Regions from separate parts of the Mixta calida genome, predicted to be linked through region 1. Evidence: predicted binding sites of a transcription regulator. Region 1 holds the regulator's gene; the other holds the start of a gene.
The links. The regulator LexA, encoded in region 1, represses DNA repair genes until DNA is damaged. The targets are predictions, from matches to a motif close to TNCTGTATGTACATACAGNA.
Positions count from the first base shown of each region.

Region 1 (15,487 bases):
TGCATCCTTCGCTTACCCCGGAACCATCGGGCCGCAACGGATGCAGGCGAAAGCCGCCACGCGAGATGCCATTTACGAAAATATGTTCGTCCATTGTCTGGGCATTAAAGAGCGCAAACCATTCATAATGATTCGAACTGAACCACAGGTCACCGGCCGCCGCCCTGGCTCGGTTCTTTAAGCTTCCTTCATGCCGTGGCACAATCCAGTAACGGCCCACTGGGATTGCGCTGTTTTTCAAAAACGCGCAGTCAGGATCGTTGGTGTAGGGTTTTTGGCCGCTGAATACCGGGAACGTCCCTACGCCGTAAACGTGTAGCTTTGCTTCCCCGCCGCCCTTTGTCAGATCGTTATACGTCATCCTCATGATTTGCATAAAAACAATCCCTGTTGTTTGTTATTTAGACTGATGCCAGTACGACTGAGTAAAAAATAAACTGCACGCCTTTTCAATCACTTCAGCTTAATCTTTCCGTAAACCCGGCGTTACTTAACATAATGGATCCTACGCGCACAGATGAAACGGCACTCGCCGCGCGTCGGCTGCAAACGGCGTATTTTTAGCCGTTTAATTATCGGAATATGGATAAACGGAGCGAATAAAACGTGCATAAAACCGGCCCGAAAATACATAGCCTGTTCTTGATGTGAAAGCCGTGCAAAGCTATCAGCAATGTCCAGCCTAAATAGTCGAACATGCTGTGCGGGCAACTCTGCGTCATTAGTGAGGCTAAGATTTTGAAATGCCCGATCCGTTTGGGCCGGGATATGTAAATCGTGGCAGGAAAACCGCGCCGGACGCCGGGCAGCCTTAAAGTGGTGTTTGCCTGAAAGCCGCGCCGTTTCCGGCGCAGCCTGCATTATCAGAAGGAGAAGCCCAGCTGCGCCATGGCGCCCCAGGTATTGTCTTCGCCCACCGAGCCCGCAAGGTCGAGGTGAACGCGGTTGTTGAAAGGCGATACGCCAAAGCCGGCGCTCACAACATTTTTGTCGTTGGATTTCATATCGGCATGATAGCCGCCGCGCAGCTGTAACCAGTCCAGCACGCGATATTCCACGCCTACGCCCGCATACTGGCTGTCATCCTGCGATTTAAAACGCTTGGTCGGCGTCGCGTCCACATCAAGACTGGCGGTCAGCACCTCGTTATGCCAGGCGGCGCCGGCGGTCACCAGCGGGCGGATCTGCCAGGTATCCTGATAGCCATTCACACGCTTCGTATCGATATCACGCGGGATCAGGTTCTGCGCGCTGAGGCCAAAGGTCCAGTTCGCGCCCACGTCGGTTGACAGGCCGGCGTCGAGGTTAAAGCCGGTATTGCTGGTGCGATATTCGCTGTCAGTCACCCGATCTTTATCGAAGTTATAAACCGAAGCGCGGTAATTATAGAGGCGAGTCTGCTGCAGCTTAGGCGTCACGCCCACGGAAACCGCCTGTTCGCCGATGTTAAACTCATGGGCGACCGCAATGCCGTAGTCGGCGACGATAGCCGCCACGCCGGTAGCGCTGGAACGCAGTTGAGACGGATCGGCTAACGTCGGAAATCCGCCGTTAGCGACGGTATCGAGCAGGTCGATATCGCTTTGCGCCACGTCGGCTTGCAGATGGGCGGAGCCATAAGCTTTGGCGACAAAAGCGAACGGCAGCGTCTCATTCGGCACCGCCACTACAATAGCCGCGCCGGCGGAGCCGTCCGCCTTGTTGCCGCGCAGATCGCGCAGCTGGTTGGCCAGGTCGCCGGAAGCGGAGCGAATGGCAGAAGGATTCGTCAGAAAATCGATGGGCGTAAAATTCCTGAATACGTCCCGATAATGATTCACCGTATCGGTTACGTCATCGATCTTATCAACCATTTTATCTTTATCGCTGATCTGCACGCCGACAGAAGGCAGAATAACGCTGACGCGATCTTCCGCCCGGCCTTTCGTCAGCAGCGCCGGGTTTGATAATGGCGCAGTGGTATAGTTCGATGAAGCGACCCCGGTACCGCCCATCGCATCATTGCGCGCGTCAAAATAGCTGCCGGCTGCCTGTGATGAAAAAGAGGTAAATAAAATTGCGGTTAAGGCTGTTGCAGAAGAAAGCTTGAAAGATTGAACGGTTTTCATTGCCATTATCAGACGCCACCAAAAATAAGCTGAAAGTATGTAGAAAATCACTGGGCGCATGATGACCAGTAATTGCCCATTTTATTGCCCTGAACTCAAGGCGTTTTCCCCGACTTATCAGTGAATTGCTGCTTTTATAAGCAGTGAGTGGCTTATCTGTTGCATTCGCTGCGGCTCTGTTTTTCCCTATGCCGCTTAAGCCTGAGTGAACATTAGCTGGATATTAATTCTCCTGCAAACTGGAAATTAACAATTAAGAATGGATCTGTCTCTTTTCCGCGTTGGACGCTGCGTATTATCGGCGGGTTCAGGCATGCCGCCAGGAGATATAATTCGGAAACTTTCGGTAATTCAGGCGCGAAATAGCGCTTTTCTGAGGACTTCAGGAAGGAGTCGGCGTTTTTTATCCAACGTGATAAGATAACATCTCAATCGCCCGGAGAAAAATTATGAGCGTTTCACCTTCAAAACAGATTCTGTCGCAGGCTGAAAAAATCTGTCAGCAACGCAACGTGCGCCTGACGCCGCAGCGTCTGGAGGTGCTGCGTTTGATGAGCGAGCAGAACGGCGCAATTAGCGCCTACGATCTGCTTGACCTGCTGCGCGCCTCTGAACCGCAGGCCAAGCCGCCTACCGTTTATCGCGCGCTGGATTTCCTGCTGGAGCAGGGGTTTATCCATCGCGTTGAGTCAAACAACAGCTATGTGGTGTGTCATCATTTCGAGGAACCGCAACATACTTCAGCGATGCTGATTTGCGATCGCTGCGGCGCGGTGAATGAACAGCATGCTCAGGGCGTGGAATCGATTCTGGAGTCGCTGGCGCAGCAGAGCGGCTTTGCGCTGCGTAATAGCGTGATTGAAGCGCACGGCTTGTGCAACGGATGTAAAGATGTCGAAAGTTGCCAGCATCCTGAAAGCTGTAATCATGACCATACGCTGATAAGCAAAAAGCGCGGGCGTTAAAAAACAGCCGAAGCGGTGCCAGTAATGGCTGCGTTAGGGGGAAGGCGACAGGTTTGTCGCTAAAGCCGGTCTGAAGGGTAGTAAGCGCTAAAATAACCTCATCATGCCAAACATAACCAGAAAACGGGGCAGCAAGAAAAGAGCGTGACCGCGTTAAAAAAGATAAAAAAACAGAGGGGAGCGGCACATTCCTTGTGCCAGGGGCAGGAGCATCTTCCTGAAGGGCTTTAAACTTACCAGCGATGGTCGCGGTTTTGTGTCTCCCAATCGCTCACTTCTTTTTCCGCTTCGTCTTTTGCATAGCCGTAGCGTTCCTGAATTTTACCAACAAGCTGATCGCGTTTACCTTCGATAACGGTCATGTCGTCATCGGTCAGCTTGCCCCATTTTTCCTTCATCTTACCTTTAAACTGTTTCCAGTTACCGCCGGCTTCGTCTCTGTTCATCGTTATTTCCTCTACCTTAGGTGTTAACAGCTTGCAGACTGTCAGCGCTGTATGTTCAGTGAAAACAGTCGCTGATTCCTTGTTTGTCACCCTTTAATGATAGCTGAATACGGCGTTTCTGCTCGTAATCTCAGTCAGATGAACTGAAAACACGCCGAAAAACCTGTCGATTACCCTTAAAAACGAGTTAATTCAGGTAATAAGCGCAGCCGCATATAAATGTGTCAAATCGTGAACCAGTCGCCGCGCCGCTGGTGTTGACGCCAGATCCAGCCGAGCGTCAGGCCGCGCAGCATAAGAAAAACCGTTACTGCCAGCCACAGGCCATGGTTGCCTAAATAAGGCAGCGTCGCCAGCGCTAAGGCAAAACCCAGCGCGGCCAGCGCCATGCTGTTGCGCATTTCGCGCCCGCGCGTTGCGCCGATAAACATGCCGTCCAGCAGATAGCACCAGACGCCGACCAGCGGCAGAAGCATTTGCCAGGGAAGGTAGCGATCCGCCTGCGCCTGCAACGTTGGCAGCGAGGTCAACAGCGCCACCAGCTCTTTACCCCAAAGCGCGTAGGCACAGGCGAACAGCAGCGCCACCAGGCCCGCCTGCCGACAGGCCGCCAGCCAGACCCGCCGCAGCTTATCGGCATCTCTGGCGCCGAAGGCTTCCCCGGAGACCGCTTCCACCGCATAGGCGAAGCCATCCAGCGCGTAGGCGGTGAAGGTCAGAAACATCAGCAGCACGGCGTTAACCGCGACGATATCGCTGCCCATGCGCGCGCCCAGCACGGTTACCGAAGCAAAACAGAGCTGCAGCAGCAGCGAGCGCAGCATAATGTCGCGGTTAAGGCGCAGCAGGCGTCGCATATCGCCGCGCAGCCCCTGCTTCAGCTGTAAGAAGGTAATTTGCCGCAGGCGCAGCAGGTGCCACACCATGCCCAGCCCGACCGCCAGCGTCACGTATTCCGCAATCGCGGTTGCCGCAGCGGCGCCCGCTACGCCCCAGCCAAGGCCGATAACAAACCACAGGTCGAGCAGGATATTTACCAGGTTGCCGACCACCAGCAAAATCACCGGCGCCCGCGCATACTGCACGCCCAGCAGCCAGCCCAAAATGACCAGATTCGCCAGCGTAGCGGGCGCGCTGAGCCAGCGCACATGGATAAAGCGCTTCGCCTGCTCCAGCACCGCCGGGCTGCCGCCAACGACGCGCGTCGCCAGCGCGCTAAGCGGATCGCGCAGCAGCACAAAAGCCAGCCCGACGACGACGGCGATCAGCAAGGGTTGAACCAGCGCGCGCGCCAGTCCCGATTTATCGCCAGCGCCGAACGCCTGGGCCGTCAGCCCGGTGGTGCTCATGCGTAAAAAGAGCAGCAGCATAAACAGGAAGCTGGTCGCCGTCGCGCCTACGGCGACGCCGCCCAGATAGACGGGGCTGTCGAGATGGCCGATCACGGCGGTATCAACCAGGCCCAGCAGAGGAACGGTAATATTGGAAAGGATCATCGGCAGCGCCAGCCGCCAGAGATTTTTATCGGTTGCAGAGAAGAGTTGCATGACAATCCGCGAAAATAGTATGGCGACAGGCCACAGCGGTTATCGCCGGATAAATATGAATCAGGGGCTATTCAGTGGCGGCAGAGGAGCCGCCACATCAGTTTCAGAGCCAGTCGCCGTTGCGAATCACGCCGACGGCCAGGCCTTCGATAGTCAGGGTTTGCTGTTGCAGATCGACCACGATGGGCTGAAAATCACTGTTTTCCGGCAGCAGTTGCACCGTGTTACCCTGTTTTTTCAGGCGTTTAACCGTGACTTCATCATCAATACGCGCCACCACGACCTGGCCGTTACGCACATCCTGCGTTTTATGCACCGCCAGCAGATCGCCGTCGACGATGCCGATATCTTTCATCGACATGCCGCTGACGCGCAGCAGGAAATCAGCGTGAGGCTTAAACAGGTTAGGGTCGACCTGAAAACGGCTTTCAATATGCTCCTGCGCCAGCAGCGGCTCGCCAGCGGCGACGCGGCCAATCAACGGCAGGCCGTTTTCCTCTTCCGCCATCAGGCGGATGCCGCGCGAAGCGCCGGACACCATCTCAATAACGCCTTTACGCGCCAGTGCTTTCAGATGTTCTTCTGCGGCGTTTGGAGAGCGGAAGCCAAGACGGGAAGCGATTTCCGCACGCGTTGGCGGCATCCCCGTTTGGTTAATGTGATCGCGAATCAGGTCATAAACCTGCTGCTGTCGAGCCGTTAAGGTTTTCATCCCGCCCCCTGGTTGTTTATACAGTCGCTGTGAGTATATACAGGTATTGTCGGAATGGAAACCGAATGCAGTGTAAAAAACAACACTTTGTCGAATGCGGAAGCGCTATCGCAAATATGCCCACAGCAAGGTTGCCCAGACAAAGAGAGCCAGTATGATGCTGAGCAGAACCGCAGCGGAGCCCATATCTTTCGCCCGTCCCGCCAGCGGATGAAGTTCGCTGCCGATGCGATCGACCACCGCTTCGATAGCGCTGTTAAGGATCTCGACAATAATAATGAGGGCGACCGAACCGATCAGCAGCACGCGCGTTATCGCATCGACATCCAGCCAGCAGGCGACGACGACCGCCACCAGCGCCATCACCGCTTCCTGACGGAAAGCCGCTTCGTGCTGCCAGGCCGCGCGCAATCCTTTCCAGGAGTAGCCAGCCGCTTTAATGATGCGCGTCAAGCCCGTTACGTTATTTGCCATGTTCGGGGAACCCTTTGCGATGTTTAACGTCAATGTCAGGGTGCCGCACTAATTGCAACACCACAGATCTTCAATGCGCTTTCTGGTATGCTTGCCGCGCTTTGCTAACAAGAGGCTTCATGTTGTCTATGTCAGGTTGGCGTAAACTTTATTATAAGTTATTGAATTTACCACTTACATTTTTAGTCAAAAGTAAGGCGATTCCGGGCGATCCGGTCGCGGAACTGGGCCTCGACACGTCGCGCCCCATTATGTATGTATTGCCTTACGATTCAAAGGCCGATCTTCTGGCGTTGCGCACCCAGTGCCGCCTGCACGATCTGCCCGATCCGCTGGAGCCGCTGGAGATCGACGGCGCCCTGCTGCCGCGTCATGTGTTTATCCATGACGGGCCGCGCGTTTTCCCCTACTTCGTGCCTAATCAGGAGTCGGTGAAGCTGTTTCACGACTACCTCGACCTGCACCGCAACAATCCCGATCTGGATGTGCAGATGGTGCCGGTATCCGTGATGTTCGGCCGTGCGCCGGGACGCGAAGTGCAGGGCGAACAAACGCCGCATCTGCGCGAGCTCAACGGAGTGCAGAAGTTTTTTGCCGTCTTCTGGCTGGGACGCGACAGCTTTGTTCGCTTCTCGCCAATGGTATCGCTGCGCCGCATGGCCACCGAACACGGCACCGATAAAACCATCGCGCAAAAGCTCGCGCGCGTGGCGCGCATCCATTTCGCCCGTCAGCGCCTGGCCGCAGTCGGCCCGCGTCTGCCGGTGCGTCACGATCTGTTTAATAAGCTGTTGCAGTCGCAGGCTATCGCCAAGGCGGTAGAAGACGAAGCGCGCAGCAAGAAGATTTCGCAAGAAAAAGCGCAGCAGAACGCCATTGAGCTGATGGAAGAGATTGCGGCCGACTTCTCGTATGAGATGATCCGCCTGACCGACCGCGTTATCGGCTGGACCTGGAGCAAAATTTATCAGGGCATCAACGTCAGCGGCGGCGAACGCATTCGTCAGCTGGCGCTGGACGGGCACGGGCTGGTTTACGTTCCCTGCCACCGCAGCCATATGGACTATCTGCTGCTTTCTTACGTGCTTTATCATCAGGGGCTGGTGCCGCCGCATATCGCCGCAGGCATCAACCTTAACTTCTGGCCCGCTGGCCCGATCTTCCGCCGTCTCGGCGCGTTCTTTATTCGCCGCACCTTCAAGGGCAATAAGCTCTACTCCACCGTGTTCCGCGAATATCTGGGCGAGCTGTTCAGCCGCGGCTATTCAGTGGAGTATTTCGTCGAAGGCGGACGTTCGCGCACTGGCCGACTGCTCGATCCGAAAACCGGCACGCTGTCGATGACCCTCCAGGCGATGCTGCGCGGCGGCAACCGCCCGATTACCGTGGTGCCGGTCTATATCGGCTATGAGCACGTAATGGAAGTGGGCACTTACGCCAAAGAGCTGCGCGGCGCGGCGAAAGAGAAAGAAGGCTTTATGCAGATGCTGCGCGGCCTGAGCAAGCTGCGCAATCTGGGTCAGGGCTACGTGAACTTCGGCGAACCGCTGCCGCTGGTGAACTACCTCAACCGTCATGTGCCGGAGTGGCGCGACTCGATCGATCCGATTGTGGCGCAGCGTCCGCAGTGGCTGACGCCGGCGGTCAACGATATTGCGCAGCAGATTATGGTGCGCATCAATAACGCCGGCGCCGCCAACGCAATGAACCTCTGCGTGACCGCCCTGCTCGCCTCGCGTCAACGCTCGTTAACGCGAGAGCAGCTGCTGGAGCAGCTGGAATGCTATCTCGAACTGCTGCGCAATGTGCCCTATTCCGCAGATGCGACCGTGCCGGACATGACGCCGGAAGCGCTGCTGGAACACGCGCTGAACATGAACAAGTTCGAGACGGAAAAGGACAATATCGGCGATATCATCATCCTGCCGCGCGAGCAGGCGGTGCTGATGACCTATTACCGCAATAACGTTCATCACATGCTGGTGATGCCGTCGCTGATCGCCGCTATCGTGCAACAGCATCAGGCAATCTCGGCGGATGAGCTGCTGCGTCAGGTTACGGTGATCTATCCGCTGTTGAAGAGCGAGCTGTTCCTGCGCTGGGATAAAGCGGAGCTACCGCACCTGCTCCAGGCGCTGACGGCGGAGCTGGCGCGCCAGCAGCTGATCGTGATTGAAGGCGATATGATGCGCCTGAACGCGGGCCGTTTCCGCACGCTGCAACTACTGGCGGCAGGCATGCGCGAAACGCTGCAACGCTATGCGATCACCTTCTCTATCCTCAGCGCCAATCCGGCAATCAACCGCGGTTCGCTTGAAAAAGAGAGCCGCACGCTGGCGCAGCGCCTGTCAGTACTGCACGGCATCAACGCGCCGGAATTTTTCGATAAGGCGGTGTTCTCCACCCTGGTGCTGACGCTACGTGACGAAGGCTATATCAGCGACACGGGCGACGCCGCACTGGCGCAGACGCAGAACACGTCGCGCCTGCTGTCGGAGTTGATTACCAGCGACGTGCGTCAAACCATTGAAAACGCCGTAGCCCACAGCGGGCTGGCGACGCAGGTGTAAAAAAGACGCAAGCATAAAGAAAACGGGCGCCTCAGGCGCCCGTTTTTTTATCATCCAAAGATTATCGTGCGGCCGTCACCACTGACTGAACGGCAGCATATTCAGCGCAATGCCGATAAAAATCACCAGTCCGACATAGTTGTTATTCAGGAACGCCTGGAAACAGCGTTCGCGCTGCCGTTCGGCGATCAACTTCTGCTGATGCACAAAGAGCGCGCCGGCGATCAGCAGCGACCAGTAAAATGCGCCGTCCAGCCCCATACGCAGCCCCACCAGCGACAGCAGCAGCAGCGTAGAGAGCTGCAGCAGCCCGATAATCAGCTTATCAAAGCGGCCAAACAGGATCGCCGTCGACTTCACGCCGATTTTTAAATCGTCGTCGCGGTCAACCATGGCGTACTGGGTATCGTAGGCCACCGTCCAGCAAATGTTGGCGAAAAACAGCAGCCAGGCATTCAGCGGCACGCTGTCGCTGACCGCCGCCCAGCCCATTGGGATCGCCCAGCCGAAGGCCGCGCCCAGCACCACCTGCGGCAGATGGGTATAGCGCTTCATAAAGGGATAAACCCAGGCGAGCGCCAGTCCGGCGAACGACAGCCAGATGGTCAGCGCGTTCATGGTCAGCACCAGTCCAAACGACACCAGCGCCAGCACCACAAACAGCACCTTCGCCTCTTTTTCGCTGACCGCGCCGCTGGCGAGCGGGCGCATTTGAGTGCGTTTGACATGCCCGTCGATTTTTCGATCGGCGAAATCATTTACCACGCAGCCCGCCGCACGCATAAAAAAGACGCCCAGCACAAACACCAGCAACACCTGCAGCGGCGGCACCGCCTCGCCCGCCAACCATAATGCCCATAGCGTCGGCCAGAGCAGCAGCAGCGAGCCAATCGGTTTATCGATACGCATCAGGCGGCTCCAGGCCTGCAGCTTCGTCAGCGTCAGCCCTTTTTCTATATTACTCACGTGATTCTCCTGAGAGGCTTTGATAAAGCGGCGCAGCGGGTAAAAACAGTTCAGTCAACAATAGCGGCTTGCCCGATAAACGCAGGCGCGAGCGGCGTCCCCACTGTCCTGCGGCGATGCCGGGATCGATAAAGTCCCGCGTCAGGGTAGAGGAAGAAAAGAGATAGCGGCCCAACGGACGCGTGCCGAGCTGGCTCAACACCGATTCCGGCCCGTTTAGCGTCGATTCCGGCACCACCGTGCGGCCAGCCAGCCAGGGCACGCCGTCGCCGGAAAGAATAATCTCGCGCAGCCAGTAGCGCGGCTCCTGCGGCAGAAACGGCAGCTCCCCGGCAATCTCGTCTGCGGTGACGAAGCCTTCATTCAGGGGTTCAACGGTAACGTGCCGACAGTGACGTTCAAAGCGCTTCGTCATCGAATCCTCTTCCATCAGCCAGTCCAGCACGGCGGCGGAAAGCAGCGGTGACGAAGCGGGAAGCCATTCGATTGCGCGCAACAGGGAAAGCGCGTGATTCGACATACGGCATCTCCGGTAAAAAAACAGGTGTCATAGTGTAGCGCAGAGCCTCGCGCAGAACACGCGACGCAGTGGAAAAACCCGACGTTTAGCCAGCGAAAAAGGGTGCGCCTGTGGCGCACCAATCGTCCAGCAAGATCAGCACTATGGGGATGTTATCCCTTGCCTTTCACACTGCTGATAAAGGTCGCGCGGGCCGATGAAGAACCCAGGCGTTCCGCCTCGTTCATCAGCTTCAACGCTTTGTCGATATCGCCCGCTTTTACCGCCCTGCGGATGCCGTCGTTAAAATATTTTTCCGTGTCGTTCAGCATCGGCTCCGCTTTTGCCGCCGGTGTCGGCGCAGGGGCTGCGACCGGCGCCGGCGCGTTGTTAGCAGGCTGGCTCGTCGCCGCCGCGCTGCTGCCAACCACCACCGGTTTGGCGTTGTCGGATCCGAACAGCTTGCCGATCATGATATTGCCGCTGTTCTGCTCGCTCTTCACTTTCAGCGACAGGGTGCCGGTATTCACATGCTGCACCACCGGGTCCGGTACATCGGGAATGGCGTTGCTCGCCCCTTCCGCGTAAAGCTTGGCCGGATTGATCATGGTGGAAGTTTGCGCCAGGTCGCGCGTGGTGGTGTAGATCAGCAGGTAGATCTGTTTTTGTCCCAGCACCGGCGTCAGCTTCATCGTGCCTTCCAGACGGTTGGTGGCGACGATGCCGGGTTTCTGGTAGGTAAAATAGCTGCTGGGGAAAAAGGCGGCGGGCTGTAGCTGGCTGTCCAGCACCAGCACGTTCGGCGCGTAAACTTTGCGATCTTTCATCAGGCTGGCGAGCGTGACTTCCAGCGAACCCTGATCGGCGGGCAAGGCGATAGCGGCGACCGGGCCGCTGATATTGCCTTCGTTAAGGGCGACCGAACCGGCGTTCAGGACGATATCCTGGCTGACCGGCGGCGTCATCGGCAGCCAGGAAAGGCGCTGCAGCTTATCGGGCGACACGGACGGCGCCGTCGCCACGTTTTGCGGGTTGATGCTGGTGCTGGCGGCGAAGCCAGGCAGCACGGTGAAGCTCAGGGCCGGAAACAGGCAGAGCGCGAGCAGATGTTTTTTCATTTTTTTATCCTCAAGAGAAACCCGCCTCTCTCAGGCAATAGGGAGGCGGGCTAAGGCAGGACGCAGAGCCGACTACGCTCCTTTAACTTGTCTTATTACCACCAGGCTTCCATCTGAATGCCGAAAGAGAACTCATCGCTGTCGCCGCGGCTGAAGGTGTGCGCGGCGGTATCGCTATAGGCGACGCCTGCGGTGGTGCCCGGCAAATTGCCGACGTAGTTCTGATCGTTTTTCTGCGAAGAAGCGTAGCCCCATTTCTCATCCCACTTGGCGTAGGTAGCGAACACGCGGATGGCCGGACGCGACCAGATGCTGTCGCCCGCCTGCCACTGCTGGGCCAGGGTAACTTTATACTGGCTGTTGCGGTCGCCGGTGCGCTGCGATTTAACGTTGTCGTAGCCCGCTTCCAACAGGGTGCTCATGATCGGCGTCCATTTGTACATTGGGCGCACGCCCACGGTGTACCAGGTGGTGCCGTTGTTGTTGTCGCGATCCACATCCTGGTACATGCCGACATACATCAGGCTCCAGGTGTCGTTGAAGTCGATGGCGCCGTGGTCAATCACGCGAATCATCGAGCCGTTATTGTTCTCCGCAGTGCCCGGACGGCCGTTGCGGTTCTGCGTCATGGCGTCGGTGGCGTACTGCACGACAAACTTGTTCAGGCTGGTGCCGTAGAAGGTCTGGGTATGCTCCAGGGTCGCCATCCAGCCGTCGTTGGAGGCGTCTTCGTCATTCGGGCTGTAGCCGTCGGTGTCGTTGGCGCTACCGTAGTCAAAACCCAGCTCCAGCGCGCCGCCGGGGTTGACTTCCATGCCGCCGAGACGCACGTCAAAGATATCGTTGGCGCGATCTTTCGCCTGGCCGCGGGTATTGCCGGTCACGAAGGCTGAGGAGCCGCCAGCCTCGCTGCTGCGGGTAGCCGCCAGCGACAGCTTGCCGAAGCCGAGATCGATATCTTCGATACCGCCGCCAGGACCGGAGATATCCCAGTAGTAGAAGTCGATCATATGCACGTCGTGGCGTTTGTAGTAACGCTTACCGGCCCAGATATTGGCGCCCGGCAGCGCATCAAACAGGTTTTTACCCACTACGTTCATCTGACGCACGGCAGGCGAATCTTCTTCATAGTCATTCTGCTGCGATACGCTGTAGCCGATCATGCTGTCGACGTAGAAGCTTTTCTCGCCTTCTTTCCAGACTTCCTGACCCAGCTCGATTTCCGCATAGGTTTCGCATTCATTGCCGAGACGGTATTTGGAGTTGGCGCCGGTCGCCTGGAAACACTGTTGCTCGCCGCCGCTGCCGGTCCAGCCGATGCCGGAACGGGCGTAACCTTTAAAATCCACCGCGCTGGCGTGCGGTGCTACAACTGCGAGGGCCACTGCCACGGCCAGAGGGTACTTAGAGCGCGTTATCATCGCTGTTCTCCTGTTAACTTTCTGCTGTTGTTATGTGTGCTTCTACGCCGGGTTCGCTGTGTAACCGACGGCAGGCGCGTCCATCCTCACGGAACAGATGGCAGCGCTGTGGCGGCAGGCCGATGGCGTATTGGGCACCTTCTTCAACCAACACCACGTCGTTCTGGCGGTAAACCAGGTTCTGACGCAGCGCGGGGATTTGGATATGGATTTGCGTTTCGTGACCGAGCTGTTCGACGACCTGAACGGTGCCCTGCAGCGTGACGTCCGCCACTTCGCTGGGCAGCAGATGTTCCGGGCGAATGCCCAGCGACATATTGGCGCCGGGCTGCACGCCGGTGCTGTCGACCGGCAGCCAGACCTGCTGGCGATTAGGCAACTCAACCTGTACCTGATCGATGGCGATAGCGGTGACCTTGACCGGCAGGAAGTTCATCTTCGGCGAGCCGATAAAGCCGGCGACAAAGCGGTTCGCCGGATAGTGATAAAGCTCCAGCGGCTTGCCGACCTGCGCGATGCGGCCCCCTTCCAGCACCACGATTTTGTCCGCCAGCGTCATCGCTTCGACCTGATCGTGAGTGACGTAAATCATGGTGCGTTGCAGGCGCTTGTGCAGGCGGGAGATTTCAATGCGCATCTGTACGCGCAGCGCGGCGTCGAGGTTGGAGAGCGGCTCATCCAGCAGGAAAACCTGCGGCTCGGCCACCAGCGTGCGGCCGATCGCCACGCGCTGACGCTGGCCGCCGGAGAGCGCCTTCGGCTGCCGATCGAGCAGATGCGCCAGCTGCAACACCTCCGCCACCTGGGAAACACGTTGTTGAATTTCGCTTTTGCCGATGCCAGCCAGCTTAAGGCCGAACGACATATTGTCCGCTACCGTCAGGTGGGGATAGAGCGCATAGGACTGAAACACCATGCCGATGCCGCGTTCTGCGGGCGGCACCTCGTTCATGCGTTTGCCGCCGATGGTCAGCTCGCCGGAGGTAATATCTTCCAGGCCGGCAATCATGCGCAGCAGCGTCGATTTGCCGCAGCCTGACGGCCCGACAAATACCACGAACTCTCCTTCGGCAATGGTCAGGTTGATATCTTTCGATACCACCACATCGCCCCAGGATTTGGTGACTTCTTTCAGCACCACATTTGTCATTGGTTTCTCCCGTCTCGTCACGACTTCCTTTGAATGGCAGGGAGTGTGCGCGAAGGGCGCGGAGGAAAAATCCTCCACCATTCGCTTTTTTACGGGGGAGGAGGCAGGAGGATGAGTTTGATGCCCGCAGGGGGATCCGGCGGTCACGACAGGCTTTTTCGTGATCGAAACGGCAGGAAAATGGGGTGTTTTTTGTGTCCTGACACGCAGAAAGCGGCGAAAAAGCCACAGGGATCACACTTCTTACCGGCAGGGCGTAGCAACAGGGAGGATGAGTCAGCCGTCTCTTAGCAGCAGACTTCTGCCTAACGACAACCACTCACGTTTAGAGGTAAGGGAAATGTCAAAGTTCAAACTAAATAGCAAAACGCTGTTGTTATGCGCCCTGACTGCCGCGCTGCTGCCCGGCGCGGCACTGGCGAAAATCGAAGAAGGCAAGCTGGTCATCTGGATCAACGGCGACAAGGGTTATAACGGCCTGGCGGAAGTGGGCAAGAAGTTTGAGCAGGATACCGGGATTAAAGTCACTATCGAGCATCCCGATAAGCTGGAAGAGAAATATCCGCAGGTCGCAGCCACCGGCGACGGCCCGGATATTATCTTCTGGGCGCACGATCGCTTCGGCGGCTATGCGCAGTCCGGCCTGCTGGCGGAAGTGGCGCCGGATAAGGCATTACAGGACAAAATCTATCCCTTCACCTGGGACGCCGTGCGCTACAACGGCAAGCTGATCGGTTATCCGGTGGCGGTGGAATCGTTGTCGCTGATTTATAACAAAGATCTGCTGCCGAACCCGCCGAAAAGCTGGGAAGAAATTCCGGCGCTGGATAAGCAGCTACGCGCCAAAGGCAAGAGCGCCATTATGTTTAATCTTCAGGAGCCCTATTTCACCTGGCCTTTAATTGCGGCTGACGGCGGCTATGCGTTTAAGAAAGAGAACGGCAGCTATAACATCAAAGATGTTGGCGTAAATAACCAGGGTTCTCAGGAAGGCCTGAAATTTCTGATCGACCTGATTAAAAATAAACACCTGAATGCGGACACTGATTACGCTATTGCCGAAGCCGCCTTTAATAAAGGCGAAACCGCCATGACTATTAACGGTCCCTGGGCCTGGAATAATATCGAAAGCGCCAGGGTCAATTATGGCGTCACCCTGCTGCCGACCTTTAAAGGCAAACCCTCGAAGCCGTTCGTCGGCGTGCTGAGCGCCGGTATTAACGCCGCCAGCCCGAATAAAGAGCTGGCGAAAGAATTTATTGAAAACTATCTGCTGACCGATGACGGGCTGGCGAAAGTGAACGCTGACAAACCGCTGGGCGCGGTGGCGCTGAAATCGTACCAGGAGAAGCTGGCGAAGGATGAGAAGATTGCCGCCACCATGGAGAACTCGCAGAAAGGCGAGATCATGCCGAATGTGCCGCAGATGGCCGCCTTCTGGTACGCCGAACGCAGCGCGGTGCTGAACGCGATTAACGGGCGTCAGAGCGTGGAAGCGGCGCTGAAAGATG
Region 1 covers NZ_CP026378.1:4,020,094-4,035,580, forward strand. Annotated here, with positions in the region: gene C2E16_RS19130 (DUF2778 domain-containing protein) at 1-361, opposite strand, end outside; gene C2E16_RS19140 (conjugal transfer protein TraF) at 864-2,114, opposite strand; gene zur (zinc uptake transcriptional repressor Zur) at 2,558-3,073, shown strand; gene C2E16_RS19150 (CsbD family protein) at 3,307-3,519, opposite strand; gene dinF (MATE family efflux transporter DinF) at 3,744-5,066, opposite strand; gene lexA (transcriptional repressor LexA) at 5,170-5,778, opposite strand; gene C2E16_RS19165 (diacylglycerol kinase) at 5,884-6,252, opposite strand; gene plsB (glycerol-3-phosphate 1-O-acyltransferase PlsB) at 6,381-8,822, shown strand; gene ubiA (4-hydroxybenzoate octaprenyltransferase) at 8,898-9,779, opposite strand; gene ubiC (chorismate lyase) at 9,781-10,308, opposite strand; gene malM (maltose operon protein MalM) at 10,461-11,405, opposite strand; gene C2E16_RS19190 (maltoporin) at 11,501-12,826, opposite strand; gene malK (maltose/maltodextrin ABC transporter ATP-binding protein MalK) at 12,840-13,976, opposite strand; gene malE (maltose/maltodextrin ABC transporter substrate-binding protein MalE) at 14,317-15,487, shown strand, end outside.

Region 2 (15,487 bases), 1.9 Mb from region 1:
GATCTGAAGCGCCTGCTGCGCGCCAGCGGCACCATTATGTTCTCCAATAACAAGCGCGGTTTTAAGATGGATCACGAGGGGCTGGCCACGCTCGGCCTGCGCGCTCAGGAGATCACCGCCAAAACGCAGTCGCAGGATTTTGCCCGCAACCGCCATATTCACAACTGCTGGCTGATTACTCACGCCGGTAAGGAATAGCCGTATGTCATTAATTAGTATTCACAACGCTTACCTCTCTTTCAGCGATGCGCCGCTGCTGGACTATACCGAGCTGCATATCGAAGAGAATGAGCGCGTCTGTCTGGTCGGACGTAACGGCGCCGGTAAATCGACGCTGATGAAAATCATTAACGGCGAACAACCGCTGGATGACGGTCGCATCATTTATGAGCAGGATCTGGTGGTGGCGCGTCTGCAACAGGACCCGCCGCGCAATATTGCCGGCACGGTTTATGATTTCGTCGCGGAAGGCGTGGCGGAGCAGGCGGAGCATCTGAAAGCCTATCACGCCATTTCGCACGTAGTAATGAACGATCCCAGCGATAAAAACCTGAACGAGATGGCGCGCCTGCAGTCGGTGCTGGATCACCACAACCTGTGGCAGCTGGAGACACGCATCAACGACGTGCTGGAGCAGATCGGTCTCCAGCCGGAAGTCGAGCTTTCCTCTCTGTCGGGCGGCTGGCTGCGTAAGGCGGCGTTGGGCCGCGCGCTGGTCAGCAATCCGCGCGTACTGCTGCTGGATGAGCCGACCAACCACCTGGATATCGAAACCATCGACTGGCTGGAAACATTCCTGAAAACTTTCCAGGGGAGCATCATCTTTATTTCGCACGATCGTTCCTTTATCCGCAATATGGCGACGCGCATCGTCGATCTCGATCGCGGCAAGCTGGTCTCCTGGCCAGGCGACTATGATAAATACCTCGCCGGTAAAGAAGAGGCGCTGCGCGTCGAAGAGATGCAGAATGCCGAATTCGACCGCAAGCTGGCGCAGGAAGAGGTCTGGATTCGTCAGGGCATCAAGGCGCGCCGCACCCGCAACGAAGGGCGCGTGCGCGCGCTGAAGGCGCTGCGCCGCGAGCGCTCAGAACGCCGTGAGGTGATGGGCAAAGCGCAGATGCAGGTGGAAGAAGCGTCGCGCTCCGGCAAAATCGTCTTTGAGCTGGAGAACGTCAACTACAGCATTGAAGGCCGTCAGCTGGTGAAAGATTTCAGCGCGCAGGTGCAGCGCGGCGACAAGATTGCGCTGATCGGTCCGAACGGCTGCGGCAAAACCACGCTGCTGAAACTGATGCTGGGCCAGCTTAAGGCGGACAGTGGGCGCGTGCACAGCGGCAGCAAGCTGGAAGTCGCCTATTTCGATCAGCATCGCGCCATTCTCGATCCCGATCGCACGGTGATGGATAACCTCGCCGAAGGCAAACAGGAAGTGATGGTCAACGGCAAGCCGCGCCACGTTCTCGGCTATCTGCAGGAGTTCCTGTTTCATCCCAAGCGGGCGATGACGCCGGTGCGGGCGCTTTCCGGCGGCGAGCGCAACCGTCTGCTGCTGGCTCGCCTGTTCCTGAAGCCCAGCAACCTGCTGATCCTCGATGAACCGACCAACGACCTGGACGTCGAAACGCTGGAGCTGCTGGAAGAGCTGATCGACGGCTATCAGGGTACCGTGCTGCTGGTCAGCCACGATCGTCAGTTTGTCGACAACACCGTGACCGAATGCTGGATTTTTGAAGGCAACGGCGAAATCGGCGCCTTTGTCGGCGGCTATCACGACGCGCAGCAGCAGCGCGCCGCTTTCCGTCAGAGCCGCGCCGTCGCGCTAAAAACGTCAGCGCCGGTGGAAAAAAGCGCAAAGGTTGATACGGTTAAAAGCGACGCCGCAAAACAGCCCGCCGCCAAGCTGAGCTACAAGCTGCAGCGCGAGCTTGAGCAGCTGCCGCAGCAGCTGGAAGCGCTGGAGACACAGATTGAACAGCTGCAGGCGCAAATGGCGGACGCCAGTTTCTTCAGCCAGCCGCATGACAAAACGCAGCCGGTGCTGGATGCCCTGGCGGAAGCGGAACAGCAGCTGGAGAGCGCGTTTGAACGCTGGGAATATCTGGAATCGCTGAAAAACGGCGCCTGAGATCGGGAGTAGGTATGTGTTCAGCTGAACACCCGCAACACTGGATGCTTTGCCCGCAGTGCGATTTGATGACGCGGCTGCCGCCGCTGAATACCGGACAAAAGGCGAGCTGCCCGCGCTGTCATACCACGCTGACCGCTAACTGGAGCGAGCCGCGCAGACGGCCCTCCGGTTATGCGCTGGCCGCGTTGTTTATGCTGTTGCTGGCTAACCTGTTTCCCTTCGTCAATATGCATGTCTCCGGCCTGAGCAGCGAAATCACCCTAATGGAAATTCCTCAGGTCATGGTCTCTGAGGACTACGCCAGCCTGGCCACGCTGTTCTTGCTGTTTGTGCAGGCGGTGCCCGCTTTCTGTATGGTGGCGATCCTGCTGCTGGTGAATCCGCTGCCATTGCCGCAGCCGCTGCGCGTCCTGATGGCGCGCATTCTGTTTCAGCTCAAAAGCTGGGGCATGGCGGAAATTTTTCTCGCTGGCGTGCTGGTAAGCTTCGTCAAGCTGATGGCCTATGGCGATATCGGCATCGGCAGCAGTTTCCTGCCCTGGTGTCTGTTCTGCCTGTTGCAGCTGCGCGCTTTTCAGTGCGTCGATCGGCGCTGGCTCTGGCGGCAGATTGCGCCGGAGCCGATGTTCTCCTCTGCGCCGCGCGCTGGCATTAGCGGTTTGCGCCAGGGATTGCGATCCTGTCCGTGCTGCACCGCGGTGCTGCCGGTCGATCGCTACCGCTGCACGCGCTGCGGCACCGCAGCTTACGCACGTCGCCGCCATAGCCTGCAGTGGACGATGGCGCTGCTGCTCACCTCATTCCTTATCTATATCCCTGCCAATATCATGCCGATTATGGTGACCGAAGCGCTGGGCGATAAGATGAGTTCCAACATTATGGCCGGGGTTATTCTGCTCTGGAGCGACGGCTCTTACCCGGTGGCGCTGGTGATTTTTATCGCCAGTATCATGGTGCCCTCGCTGAAAATGCTGGCCATTGGCTGGCTCTGCTGGGATGCGCGCGGCCACGGCAGTCGCGACAGTGAAAAAATGCATCTGGTCTATGAGGTGGTGGAGTTTGTCGGTCGCTGGTCGATGATCGATGTTTTTGTTATTGCCGTACTGTCGGCGCTGGTGCGTATAGGACAGTTAATGAATATTTATCCCGCGGTGGGCGCCTTGCTGTTTGCAGCAGTGGTGATTCTGACGATGTTCGCCGCCATGACGTTCGATCCGCGCCTTACCTGGGATCGTGAGCCAGAAAATAATTTGAAGGAGTCGAGTCTTGACGGAAAATAATCACGGCGTCGCGAAGGTGGAACAGATCAAACGCTGGTCGCCGGTCTGGATAGTCCCTATCGTCACCGTACTGATCGGTGCCTGGATCCTGTTTTATCATTTCAGCCATCAGGGGCCGGAAGTTACCCTGATCACCACCAATGCCGAAGGCATTGAGGGCGGCAAAACCGCGATTAAAAGCCGCAGCGTCGATGTCGGCGTGGTGGAGAGCGCGGTGCTGACCGACGATCTGCATCACGTAGAAATCAAGGCGCGTCTGAATGCCGGCATGGAGAAACTGCTGCATGAAGACAGCGTGTTCTGGGTGGTGAAGCCGCAGGTGGGGCGCGAAGGGATCACCGGCCTCGGCACGCTGCTTTCCGGCGCCTATATTGAACTGCAGCCGGGTAGCAAAGGCGAAAAGCCGAATCACTATCAGTTGCTGGATGCGCCGCCGCTGGCGCCGCCGGACGCGAAGGGCATCCGTATCGTGCTCGACAGTCTCAAAGCGGGCCAGCTGAATCCCGGCGATCCGGTGCTGTTTCGCGGCTATCGCGTCGGCTCGGTGGAAACCAGCAGCTTCGATGCCGACAAGCGCGCCATGCAGTATCAGCTCTTCGTCGCCGCGCCTTACGATCGGCTGGTGACTTCCAACGTGCGCTTCTGGAAAGACAGCGGCATCGCCGTTGAAATGTCCGCTTCAGGCATGCGCGTCGAAATGGGATCGCTGACCACGCTGTTCAGCGGCGGCGTGAGCTTCGACGTGCCCGACGGCTGGGAACTGGGCGTACCGGCGGAAAATAAGGCGGAATATCATCTTTACGACGATCAACGCAGCATTCAGGATTCGCTCTATAGCACGCATCTCGATTTCCTGATGTTCTTCAGCGATTCAATTCGCGGCCTGCAGGCGGGCGCGCCGGTCGAATTCCGCGGTATTCGTCTCGGCACCGTGGCGGAAGTGCCTTATACCGTTCCGGGCTGGAACCAGTCGCTGAACAACGACTACCGTATTCCGGTGCTGGTGCGTATCGAACCCGATCGCTTTATCAAACGTCTGGGCGCCGATTTCGATATCCGACAGCACCTTGAAGATGGGAAAAAACGTGGCCTGCGCGCCTCGCTTAAAACGGGCAACTTACTTTCCGGCTCGCTGTATATCGATCTCGATTTTTATGACAAGGCGGCGCCCTACAAAGGACCGGATAAAGTGGCCGGACTGGAAATTATTCCGACCGTGAGCGGCGGCCTGAGCCAGATCCAGCAGAAACTGATGGATGCGCTGGACAAAATTAATAGTCTGCCGCTCAACCCGATGATTAATCAGGCTACCGGCACGCTGAAAGAGAGCCAGCGCACCCTGCGCGAGCTGCAAAAAACGCTGGATAATGTGAATAAAATCACCGCCAGTCCGTCCATGCAGCAGCTGCCGCAGGATATGCAGCAGACGCTGCGCGAACTGAATCGCAGCATGAAGGGCTTGCAGCCCGGCTCTCCGGCTTATAACCAGCTGGTAGGCGATATGCAGCGGCTCGATCAGGTGCTGCGTGAGCTGCAGCCGGTACTGAAAACGCTCAATCAAAAGAGCAACGCGCTGGTGTTTGAAGCGAAACCGGGCGAGGACCCGCAGCCGAAGAGGGCGAAACAATGATGAAATGGATGCCGCTGGCGATGGCTCTGGCGCTCAGCGCCTGTAGCAGCACCACTAAAACCACAATGTATCAGCTGCCGACGGGAACGTCGGCGCCGCCGCCGGTGACGCAGAGCGCGCTGCTGACGGAGACGCAGTTGCCGCTGTGGGTTGAGCGGGTCGCCGTGCCAGATTATCTCGCCGGCAACGGCGTGGTCTATCAGACCAGCGATGTGAAGTATGTTATCGCGGCAAACAATTTGTGGGCCAGTCCGCTCGATCAGCAGCTACAGCAGACGCTGGTCACCAATCTCAGCAACGCGCTGCCCGGCCGACTGATATCCGCCGCGCCGCTGGGCGAACTGCACGATACGCTGAATGTAAACGTCACCGGCTTTCACGGCCGCTATGATGGACAGGTTGTGATTAGCGGCAGCTGGACGCTGGAGCATAATGGACGCATCACGCGTCAGGCTTTCAACCTGACGCTGCCGCAGCAGGAGGATGGCTACGACGCCATGGTCAGGACGCTGGCTGCGGGCTGGCAGCAAGAGGCGCAGCGGATGGCTATGGCCTTTTCTTCGCTAAAAAATAATTAATTATTCTTAACTATTAATTCCGGTTACATAAGGCGCTTCAGCTGTATGGGCCGGAATTTTTTTATTTCAGAATCAATCCGTTGTCTGGCAGCTCGCGCGACGCCCTAAGAAAACCTCTAAAAATAGCGTATTCATGTGACAATGGCGTGAAATTTGCGCATTGATCTTTCGTGCTGATGAGGGTAGAACTGAAATGTGGTTGCGCATTTTGTGACCATTGTTTTCTTTCCACCAGTTCCACCATACCTGAATGAGGGAAATGAGGCATGAAGAGACAGAAACGAGACCGCCTGGAACGGGCACACTCACGTGGTTATCAGGCAGGCATTACCGGGCGCTCAAAAGAAATGTGCCCTTATCAAATGATTGAGGCTCGGTCTCACTGGTTGGGAGGTTGGCGAAAAGCCATGGAGGACAGGTCGGTCAGCGTCGGGGCGACGATGGCGTAAACGCCTGGTCAGAAAAGGGATAAACCTCCGCGGCAGCGGAGGTTTTTTATTGCAGAAGATTAGAACGCGGTGGTGTCTTTAAACAGGCCCACTTTCAAATCGCTGGCGGTATAGATCACATGGCCATCCACCAGCACTTCGCCGTCCGCTACGCCCATCACCAGTTTGCGGTTAATGACGCGTTTGAAATGAATGCGGTAGGTCACTTTTTTCGCCGTCGGCAGTACCTGACCGGTAAATTTCACTTCGCCTACGCCCAGCGCGCGGCCTTTGCCTTCAGCGCCCAGCCAACCCAGATAGAAGCCTACCAGCTGCCACATCGCATCCAGACCCAGACAGCCCGGCATGACCGGATCGCCAATAAAGTGACAGGCGAAGAACCAGAGGTCAGGATTGATATCCAGTTCAGCTTCGACATAACCTTTATTAAAGTTACCGCCTTCTTTGCTCATTTTGACCACGCGGTCCATCATCAGCATATTGCCAGACGGCAGCGGCGGGCCTTCAGCGCCAAACAGTTCACCGCGACCAGAGGCAATGAGATCTTCTTTTGTATAGGATTCGCGTTTTTCTACCATGTTTCAATAAGCCTTTTTCTAGTGAATCACGAAGGTTAGCTAACAGGTGTAAGCTGAACAACTCCGATCAGCTGTGGTTAAACCAGTTTAGCCAACGCAGAGGCCAGGGGCGCTGACGCGCTTCCTGCTGATTAAATTCTGTGATGCGGTCCTGAATAGTTTGCAGCAGGCAGGGCGCATTCTCTTTTTTCCACTCGACGCCGGTCAGCAGCGGCAGCGCTTCGTCAACCTCATTGACGGCCCAGATATGGAACTGACCGTCGCGCACGGCATCGACAACCTCCTGCTGCAAACAGAGATGACGTACATTGGCTGCCGGAATAATCACGCCCTGATGACCCGTCAGACCACGCTGCTGGCAAACCTCGAAAAATCCTTCGATTTTTTCATTCAGTCCGCCTACTGGCTGAACATGACCAAACTGATCGACCGACCCGGTCACGGCGATCTGCTGATTGACAGGCTGTTCCGCCAGGGCGCTGATCAACGCGCAAAGTTCGGCAAGCGAGGCGCTGTCGCCGTCAACTTCCGAATAGGATTGTTCAAAAACCAGCGAGGCGGAGAAAGGCAGTTGCTGATCGAGTTCGAGTTCAGCGATCAGAAACGCCTGCATGATCATCATGCCCTTAGCGTGAATATTGCCGCCCAGTTCAGCCTTGCGCTCAACGTCGGTAAACTCGCCGTCGCCGACGTGCACTACGCAGCTGATGCGTGAAGGTTCGCCAAACGCGCGTGGATGACCAGGGAATTCAATCACTGACAGACCGTTAATCTGTCCGACCACCGCGCCTTCGGTGTCGATCAGGATCTGATCGAGCAGTATTTCGTCACGCATCTGCTCTGGCAGATAGTTTTCCCGCCAGCTGCGGGCGTCGAGCGCCGCCTGCAGCGCTTCCGCGTCGAGTTTTTCGCCATACTGCGCCGCCTCGCGCAGCTGTCTTCCAAGCCAGGCGGGGCAGAGCGGCAGCATATCCTGATCGCCGCTGTAGCGCGCCGATTCGCGCAGCAGGAGCGGCCAGAAATCGGCCTCGATAGCGGGCAGCGCCGCCTGACGCGACAGCGCCGTGACCCAGCGGCACCACAGCGCCATATCTTCCTGGTCTTCCACTCGCAGGCTTTCTTCATACTCGCTGTAAATAGCCAGCGACGTCAGCTCAGGCTCCATTTCCTGGAAGTCGGCCATCGCTTCGCGATCGCCGCAAAGCACCAGCTTGAGCTGCATCGGCATTGAGGGAATGGCGACGGGCAGCGGACGCGTTTCATCAGGCGACAGCCAGTCGAAACGGCGCTGCATCACGATCTGCTTCAGACGGAGCCACATCAGCGGTTGCGCCAGCACGGCGCGCAGCGAAAGCAGAAGAACGCCGCCGTTGGCGCGATGAATCAGGCCCGGTTGCAGACTAATGCGCTGTGCGAACAGCCGCACGCAGCCAAACAGCTGCTCAGGTTCGATCCAGTCGGCAAACTGCACTTCGCCGCAGCTGGCAAATGGCTCATCTGAGCTTTGCGCAGGTTGCCAGCTAATCTGATCGTCATTTATCAGATAGTTACCGCCGTAAAGTGCTTTCTTCTTCCCTCTGTTATGCTGTAATGTCTGCGCCAGCAACGACAGATTTTCACTGTTTTCAGCACAGCGAATCAGCATCAGTGGAAAAGGCGCGCTGCTGCGCTGCAGCAGGTTTGCTGCATCAAACAGGCGAGGCTGAATCTCCGGTAGAATATCGCTGCCGTCATCGCTAAAAACGCTGGAAAAAAGGGGCTGGAAGCTCTCGGCATCAGGCTGTAGCGCCTGCCATGCAAGTCGGTTGCTGGTCAAAGTAATCGTATTTGTCTTGTATTAATGAAAAGCGCGATTATACAGCTTTTCAGGTTGTTACGCACGGCAGAGATCTCACCGATTCTGAATGAAAGCGGGAGCCTGCGAAGCTGGCGTTACGCCTTTCTCTGTCTCAAGAAAGAAAAAAACTGTTATTCTTAGTTTGTTACCTGCGCATGATGAGATTCCGATGAAATATCAGCAGCTGGAAAACCTTGAAAGCGGATGGAAATGGAAATACCTGGTGAAAAAGCACCGGGAGGGTGAACCGATCACCCGATACGTGGAAATCAGCGCCGCCCAGGAAGCCGTTAAAGCGTTGCTGGCCATGGAAAGCCATCCGATAGACGTGCTGAAATGGATTGAACAACATATCAATCCGGCACTGGAAAATCGTATGAAGCAGACGATCCGCGCACGGCGTAAACGCCATTTTAACGCTGAGCATCAGCATACGCGTAAAAAATCCATCGACCTGGAATATCTGGTATGGCAAAGGCTGGCGGGGCTGGCGCAGCGCCGCAGCAGCACGCTGTCTGAAACTATCGTCCAGCTTATTGAAGATGCAGAGCGTAAAGAGAAATATGCCAGCCAGATGTCTTCGTTACGACAGGACTTGCAGGCGATTCTGGGAAAGGATGACGTCAGTTAATTCTTGGGCCTTCATTCAGTTATACCTCGCTTTTTACTGTTTTTCACCCATAAAAAAACCCCGCCTGAGCGGGGTTTTTTAACGTATTACTTAAGCCTGCGGCTGAGTAACAACGTCTTTCAGACCTTTAACTTCGATTTCTACGCGACGGTCCGGACCCAGGCAGTCGATCAGGGCGTTACGGCCTTTCACGCTGTCACAGGTGTTGCCGGTAACCGGGTTAGATTCACCCATGCCACGTGCAGAGATCTTGTCAGCCGGGATACCTTTAGATACCAGGTAGTCAACCACGGACTGAGCGCGTTTCTCAGACAGTTTCTGGTTGTACTGCTCTGAACCGATGCGGTCAGTGTAGCCCAGAACAACAACGGAACCGTCTTTCGGATCCATTGAGCTCAGCTGAGAGTACAGCTGATCCAGCGCCTGCTGGCCTTCGCCTTTCAGGGTCGCTTTGTTGAAGTTGAACAGCACGTCTGATTTCAGAGTGAAGTGCTTGGTTTCAACAACCGGAGCCGGAGCCGGGGTCGGAGCAACAACCGGAGCAGCCGCGTCATCCTGACCGAAACGGTAGGACAGGCCCAGGCTCAGCATGGCGTTGTCAGGACGGGTGCCAACGGTACCAGCGTCACCGATGTTGTTAACCCACTGGTAGTCCAGGCGAGTCGCCCAGTTTTTGTTCAGCGCATACTCAACACCTACAGCAGCCAGCGGAGAAACGCCGGTGTCGTGGTCGTTGCGGCTGATGTTGGTGCCTACAACGTGCTGAGTGGAGTCAGCGCGCCATACCATGCCACCCAGACGGGTGTACACGTCCAGATCATCCATAATCGGGTAGCTCAGTTTCGCTGCCAGCTGGATGCCCTGTGCTTTAAAAGCGCCGTTTACTGCATCGCCTTTGTTCGGCATACGGCCGAGCCAGTCGTAACCCAGCTCGAAGCCCAGATAAGGATTAGCCTGATAACCAACGAATGCACCAGCGCCCAGCTGGCTTTCGTGAGTCGGGCCATCGTTATTTACATAGTTGTTACCGTAGTAACCAGTATCGTGATACTGAGACCAGCCCAGTTTAGCACCGGTGTACCAGGTGTCATCTTTCGGAGCGGCCTGCGCTACGGTAGCGAAGCCAGCCAGTGCCACTGCAATTGCGATAGCTGTCTTTTTCATTTTTTGCGCCTCGTTATCATCCAAATAGGCAAGGAGCTTAAAACTAAGCTCTTGGTTGTAATCCTTCGCCGGGTCCTTTTGCTCGATTATTACTCTACCGGAAAACGGAGGTTATTGAGCACCCTGGCGAGATAAAGTCTACAACGTGGCGAGAAACTTACAAGTAAGATGTGAGCCCGGTCTGCAAAAAAAGGATGTTTCATACACAAAATTTAACATCCAACACGGTTTTTAGCGGCAAAAAAAGGCTTATCTGACGCGGCGAAAGCAAGGCTCAGCCGCGTCAGAGTAGAATCAGCGGGTTATCAGAGAGAACTGCCTGTTTTTAGCTGAGATTTATCTTATATTTACTTAATGATACAAAGTTGAGTGAATTTTCAGCCGGTTTTTTTGTCCGTCAAGTGACGAAGCGACCGATTGGGGACGCATAATCAGTCCAAGCGCCTGACCGACAGAAGCCGCTTCTTCGAGCTGACGACGCTCACTTTCACTAATATCCTTCGTAATCCATCCAAGCACTACGCTGTAATTACCCGTTTGCAGCGCTTTTACCATCGCCTCCACTGTACTGAAACCCTGATGGTAGGACATTTGCATCATCTTATTCAGCGGCAGGCCCGATGATTTCAGCCAGTGTCGACTGATCTTCTGGGGCGGCGTTAACCAAAGCTGCCAGCGCGCCTGAGTGCCGAGTTGCTGTAAGAGCGGCAGCAGCAGCAGTTGCGTCAGGCCAGGTTGCGCTTCACTGTAGCTCAGTTCGCTAATCCAACCGGTTGTCAGCGTTGATGAAGACAGCGCAACGCGCGAATGGCCAGCCAGAGAAGAAGAGGCAAAAGAGGACTTCAGTAAATGAGTACGCATGATTATCAGCTCACGTGGTTACTGTATGGATATACAGTAATGCGATGGCGGGTTAAGATCAACCTCAATTTTTGAAAACGTCTCGCACTTTTAATATGCAAATAGATGAAAGCTGATTTAGCAATTGAACCATTAATCAGAATTGCCTATGTTTTTAGCTGATACAAAACAGGGGGTTAGTCACAGTTTCTTAAGGAAAAGGAGCCACGTATGAATTCGCATCAACGGATTGCCCAGTCAAAAGCGCAGCTGGCGGCATTAGGGAATATTACCGTTCGTTCTCAGTTTGGCGGTTACAGCCTGGCGGTAGAAAAGGTGGTATTCGCATTAATTACCGAGGGAGAGCTTTATTTGCGCGCCAGTGACACGATGGCCAGCTACCTCAGTAAACAGTCGCTACCGCCACTGGTAATTAATAAAAAAGGGATGCCGGTGACGCTGCACTATTACCGCATTGATGACGTGGTGTGGAACGATCAGCCGCTGCTGATAAAACTGTCAAAGTCAGCGCTGGCGTTGGCGCGACGACAGAAAAATGAACGGCAGAACAACCTGCGCGTTAAAGATTTGCCCAATATGGGCATTCGCATGGAAATATTACTGCGGGAAATCGGCATCGACAGCGTTCATGCTTTGCGCGAGGCGGGCGCAAAAGACTGCTGGCTACGTCTGCGCGCCCTTAATCAGTCTCTGGGGCTGAACTGCTTGCTGGCTCTGCAGGGCGCCATATCTGGACGTCACCAGGCGGCGCTGCCTGCAGAGGTGAAAGAAGAACTACGTTACTGGTTTTATAACACGTTGAACGCGGACAAAGATCCCCACGGCTAGCGCCCCGACACCGCCAGCTGTTTTTTCAGCTGGGCGATTTCGGGAAGAAGGGCGATCAGCAGGCCTATCTGTTGTAAAACCAACTGCCCTTTAGAGTCCGCCTCGCTTTCTAAACGGCTAATGCGCGCAGAGAGATCGCTTAATATTTGCTGAGCCTGCTGTTCGCTGATGATATTGACCTGCAAAACGTCGTCAACATAGCAGACTGCGTCATCCAGCAGCGACAACAGCGCTGGCTGCGTGATTTTCTCGCGGTGCGCCCCAAGCGCGGAGATGTAGCTCAGGAATGAGTGATTCAGGCACAGCAGGCGAAAAGCCGCTTCGCGCTGCTGCGGATCGGGCCGCATTTCGGTAGAAAGATTAGAGACTACTGAAGCCAGTTCGGCATCGCCGTTATGCGCATCGCGTCGGGCTATGCGGTAGGCGAGGCGGTTATCTTTGCCCTGATGATACTGCTCCAGGATCGCATCCAGATAGCGGCAGTTAGCGGTTAACGTCTTTTCCGCGACGGCTGGCAGCCGCCGGAAGCGCCAGTCTGGCCAGATAAAGCTGACCGCCAGCCACGCCATGCCGCAGCCGAGCAGCGTATCGACAATGCGTGGCACCGCGACATCGAAGCCTTCTCCCAGAAGGTTAAAGCAGAGCAGCACCAGCAGCGTAATAAACATGGTGGCGTGCGCATACTGTACCTGTCGGAAAGCGAAAAACAGCACGCCCGACAGCACGATCAGCAGCAGTTGGCCATCAACCGACGGCACCAGCCACAGCACCGGCAGGCCGATAGCAATGCCTGCAAGGGTGCCGATAATGCGCAGCGCCAGTCGACGGCGGGTAGCGTTATAACCGGGCTGGCAGACAAACAGACTGGTCAACAGAATCCAGTAGCCGCGCTCCAGGCCGGTGAGCTGAATAAAGGCGTAGCCGATGCAAAGCACCAGCGACACGCGCACCGCATGACGGAACAGCGGCGATTCCGGCGTTAAGTGACGGCTGATGCGCAGCCGGATATCGCTCCAGCCGGTCAGCCCTTCGCTGGAGAGATGCGTATCGCTGCCGCCGTGATGCGCCTGTTCCAGCGCCTGCTCCGATTCAATGGTTGCCAGCTGAGCGTCAATTGCCTTCAGGTTGCTGAGCAAATAGCGCAGCGCTTTCTGCCGCGCTTTATCCTGCGCCGTGTCAGGCAATCGCTCCAGCGCCGCCTGCAGATGGTTGAACGCCTGCTCGAAGCGGGTATCGTGCTGATAGCTCTGCCGCAGCAAAATGGCGTTGGAAAGCTGACGGCAGGCCTGGGCCTGCATGGTCAGCAGACGCTGGAAGCGAAACAGAATTTCGCTGTAGCGCCACTCCTGGCGCAGCGCGTGATACTGAACGTGCGAGGAGCTGGCGCGTTCATGAATATCCTGCGCGACAAAGTAATAGTGCAGCGTACGCCGTGTGCCGCGTTGACCCCGATCGCCGCGCAGGCGGCTTTGTATCGAAGTCTTCGTCTCGTTAAGCCCCGCCACCAACTTGCTGTTGGCCATCGCGACCTCAACCAGACCGCGATCGTCATTTTCCGCCATATCCGGGTCAAACAGGTTGGCTTTGGCTTCAAGGTAATGCGCGAGCAGGCTGTAGCTGCGCGCCAGGTTTTCCTGCAATGGCCGAATAGGGAACAGCAAATGGCCCACCAGCGTCAGCAGGTTATACCAGACGGCGCCCAGCAGCAGCAGCGCCGGCTGAAGATACCATTGCGGAAACAGGCTAACGCCCAGCATGGTGTAGATAGCGATCAATAGCGCGCCGAAAGCGATGGTGGCGTAACGTTGCCCAAGCGCGCCCAACAAAATAAATCCCCAGGCGGAGATCGCCAGCCCGATGATAAATAACCAGGGATGGGGAAAAGCAGCTCTACCGAGACCGAAGCGATACAGAAGCAGAGCAGGGTAATTAAAAGATTGCGCAGGCGACCGGTGAAACGATCGTCCAGGTCGGCCAGCGCGGCGGCGACCACGCCGAGCGTCAGCGGCAGTGTCCAGATAATTTGCTGGAGCCACCAGGGAAAGGCGGCTGCTCCCGCCAGCGCAAGGAAAATGCGGGTTAAATATAACCCGGTGCTGTTGGCAGTATAGCGACGTAAACCTGCGGTCAGCGCTGTCATAGCGTGGTCACCTTACTGATAGCGACGGCGTGCGTTAGCTTCGCGCGCGGCGCGCGCTTCTTCGGTGGAAACCACGCGACGACCAACTGGCCAGAGCGCGATCGCCGCCAGCTTGAAGTTAGCGATGCCGACCGGTATCCCGATAATTGAGATGCACTGCGCGATCCCGACCATAATATGGGAAATGCAGAGCCACCAGCCGAAGAAGATAAACCACAGGATATTCAGCAAGGTGCCGCCGGTGTTCAGCAACGCGTTGCGTTGGTCCGGGCGCAGCTCGTCAACATGCACCGCCTCATTGCCATAGGGCACCAGCGAGAGTTTGGTGATCTCCCAGCAGGAGCGTGTTAACGGCAGAGTAAAGATCAGAACAATGCTGACCAGAGTAGCGAACAGCCAGCTCAGCGTGGTAAAGAAGCCACCCAGCACGAAATTAAGGATATTCAAAACGGTACGCATTACGGCTTCCTTCAGAAAAACGGAATGAATCAAAGATAGCAGCGTTTGATTGTAACCTGTTTTAACGGTGGAGCGGTAAACTGCGGACCGGTAGACTAGCAACCAACAGAATCTGCATACCTTTGGTTATCACGCATGGAATTAAAAGCAACCTCGCTTGGCAAACATCTGGCGCAGCATCCTTATAATCGGGTACGTCTGCTCAGCGCCGGAGTGGAAGTCAGCGGTGAAAAACATGAGTATCTGATCCCGTTTAATAAGCTGCTGGATATTAGATGCAAACGCGGGATGATCTGGGGTGAGCTGGAGTTCACTTTGCCGGATGAAAAGGTGGTGCGGCTGCACGGTACGGAGTGGCAGGAAACGCAGCGTTTTTACCACTATCTGACGCAGGCATGGCAACAGTGGAGCGCGGAGATGAGCGACATCAGCGCGCAGGTGTTGACCGGGCTGATTGCGGAGCTACAGCAAACCGAAGCGCAGGACCGCTGGCTGAAGCGAAGCGAGCTGGCGCGGATGCAGGCGAAAATAGAAGAGGCGTTCAGCGCATTGCCGATGCCGGTTGCCCGTCTCGACGGCTTCGATAATTGCCGTGATCTCTGTCAGCAGTGTTTACAGTGGCTGCGCAGGGGCGAAGCGATGCTGACCCAGCGTAATGCGCTCTGGACTGATCATATGCTGGAACAGCATGCGGATTTTTTTGCGACGGTGGAATCGACGCCGCTTAATGCGGCGCAGGCGCGCGCCGTGGTCAATGGCGAAGATGCGCTGCTGGTGCTGGCGGGCGCTGGCACCGGCAAAACCTCGGTGCTGGTAGCGCGTGCGGGCTGGCTGCTGCTGCGTCAGCAGGCGCAGCCGCAGCAGATTCTGCTATTGGCGTTTGGCCGCGAAGCGGCGGAAGAGATGAACCAGCGTATTAAA
Region 2 covers NZ_CP026378.1:1,639,875-1,655,361, forward strand. Annotated here, with positions in the region: gene rlmKL (bifunctional 23S rRNA (guanine(2069)-N(7))-methyltransferase RlmK/23S rRNA (guanine(2445)-N(2))-methyltransferase RlmL) at 1-198, shown strand, start outside; gene C2E16_RS07695 (ABC transporter ATP-binding protein) at 203-2,128, shown strand; gene pqiA (membrane integrity-associated transporter subunit PqiA) at 2,143-3,411, shown strand; gene pqiB (intermembrane transport protein PqiB) at 3,398-5,041, shown strand; gene pqiC (membrane integrity-associated transporter subunit PqiC) at 5,038-5,619, shown strand; gene rmf (ribosome modulation factor) at 5,886-6,068, shown strand; gene fabA (bifunctional 3-hydroxydecanoyl-ACP dehydratase/trans-2-decenoyl-ACP isomerase) at 6,128-6,646, opposite strand; partial or broken gene C2E16_RS07725 (AAA family ATPase) at 6,714-8,536, opposite strand; gene matP (macrodomain Ter protein MatP) at 8,653-9,114, shown strand; gene ompA (porin OmpA) at 9,205-10,278, opposite strand; gene sulA (SOS-induced cell division inhibitor SulA) at 10,630-11,139, opposite strand; gene C2E16_RS07745 (TfoX/Sxy family DNA transformation protein) at 11,350-11,967, shown strand; partial or broken gene yccS (YccS family putative transporter) at 11,964-14,107, opposite strand; gene C2E16_RS07755 (YccF domain-containing protein) at 14,120-14,566, opposite strand; gene helD (DNA helicase IV) at 14,702-15,487, shown strand, end outside.
Region 2: sulA (SOS-induced cell division inhibitor SulA) is a predicted target of LexA. The motif match lies at 11,159-11,178, and genes of this name have one in related genera.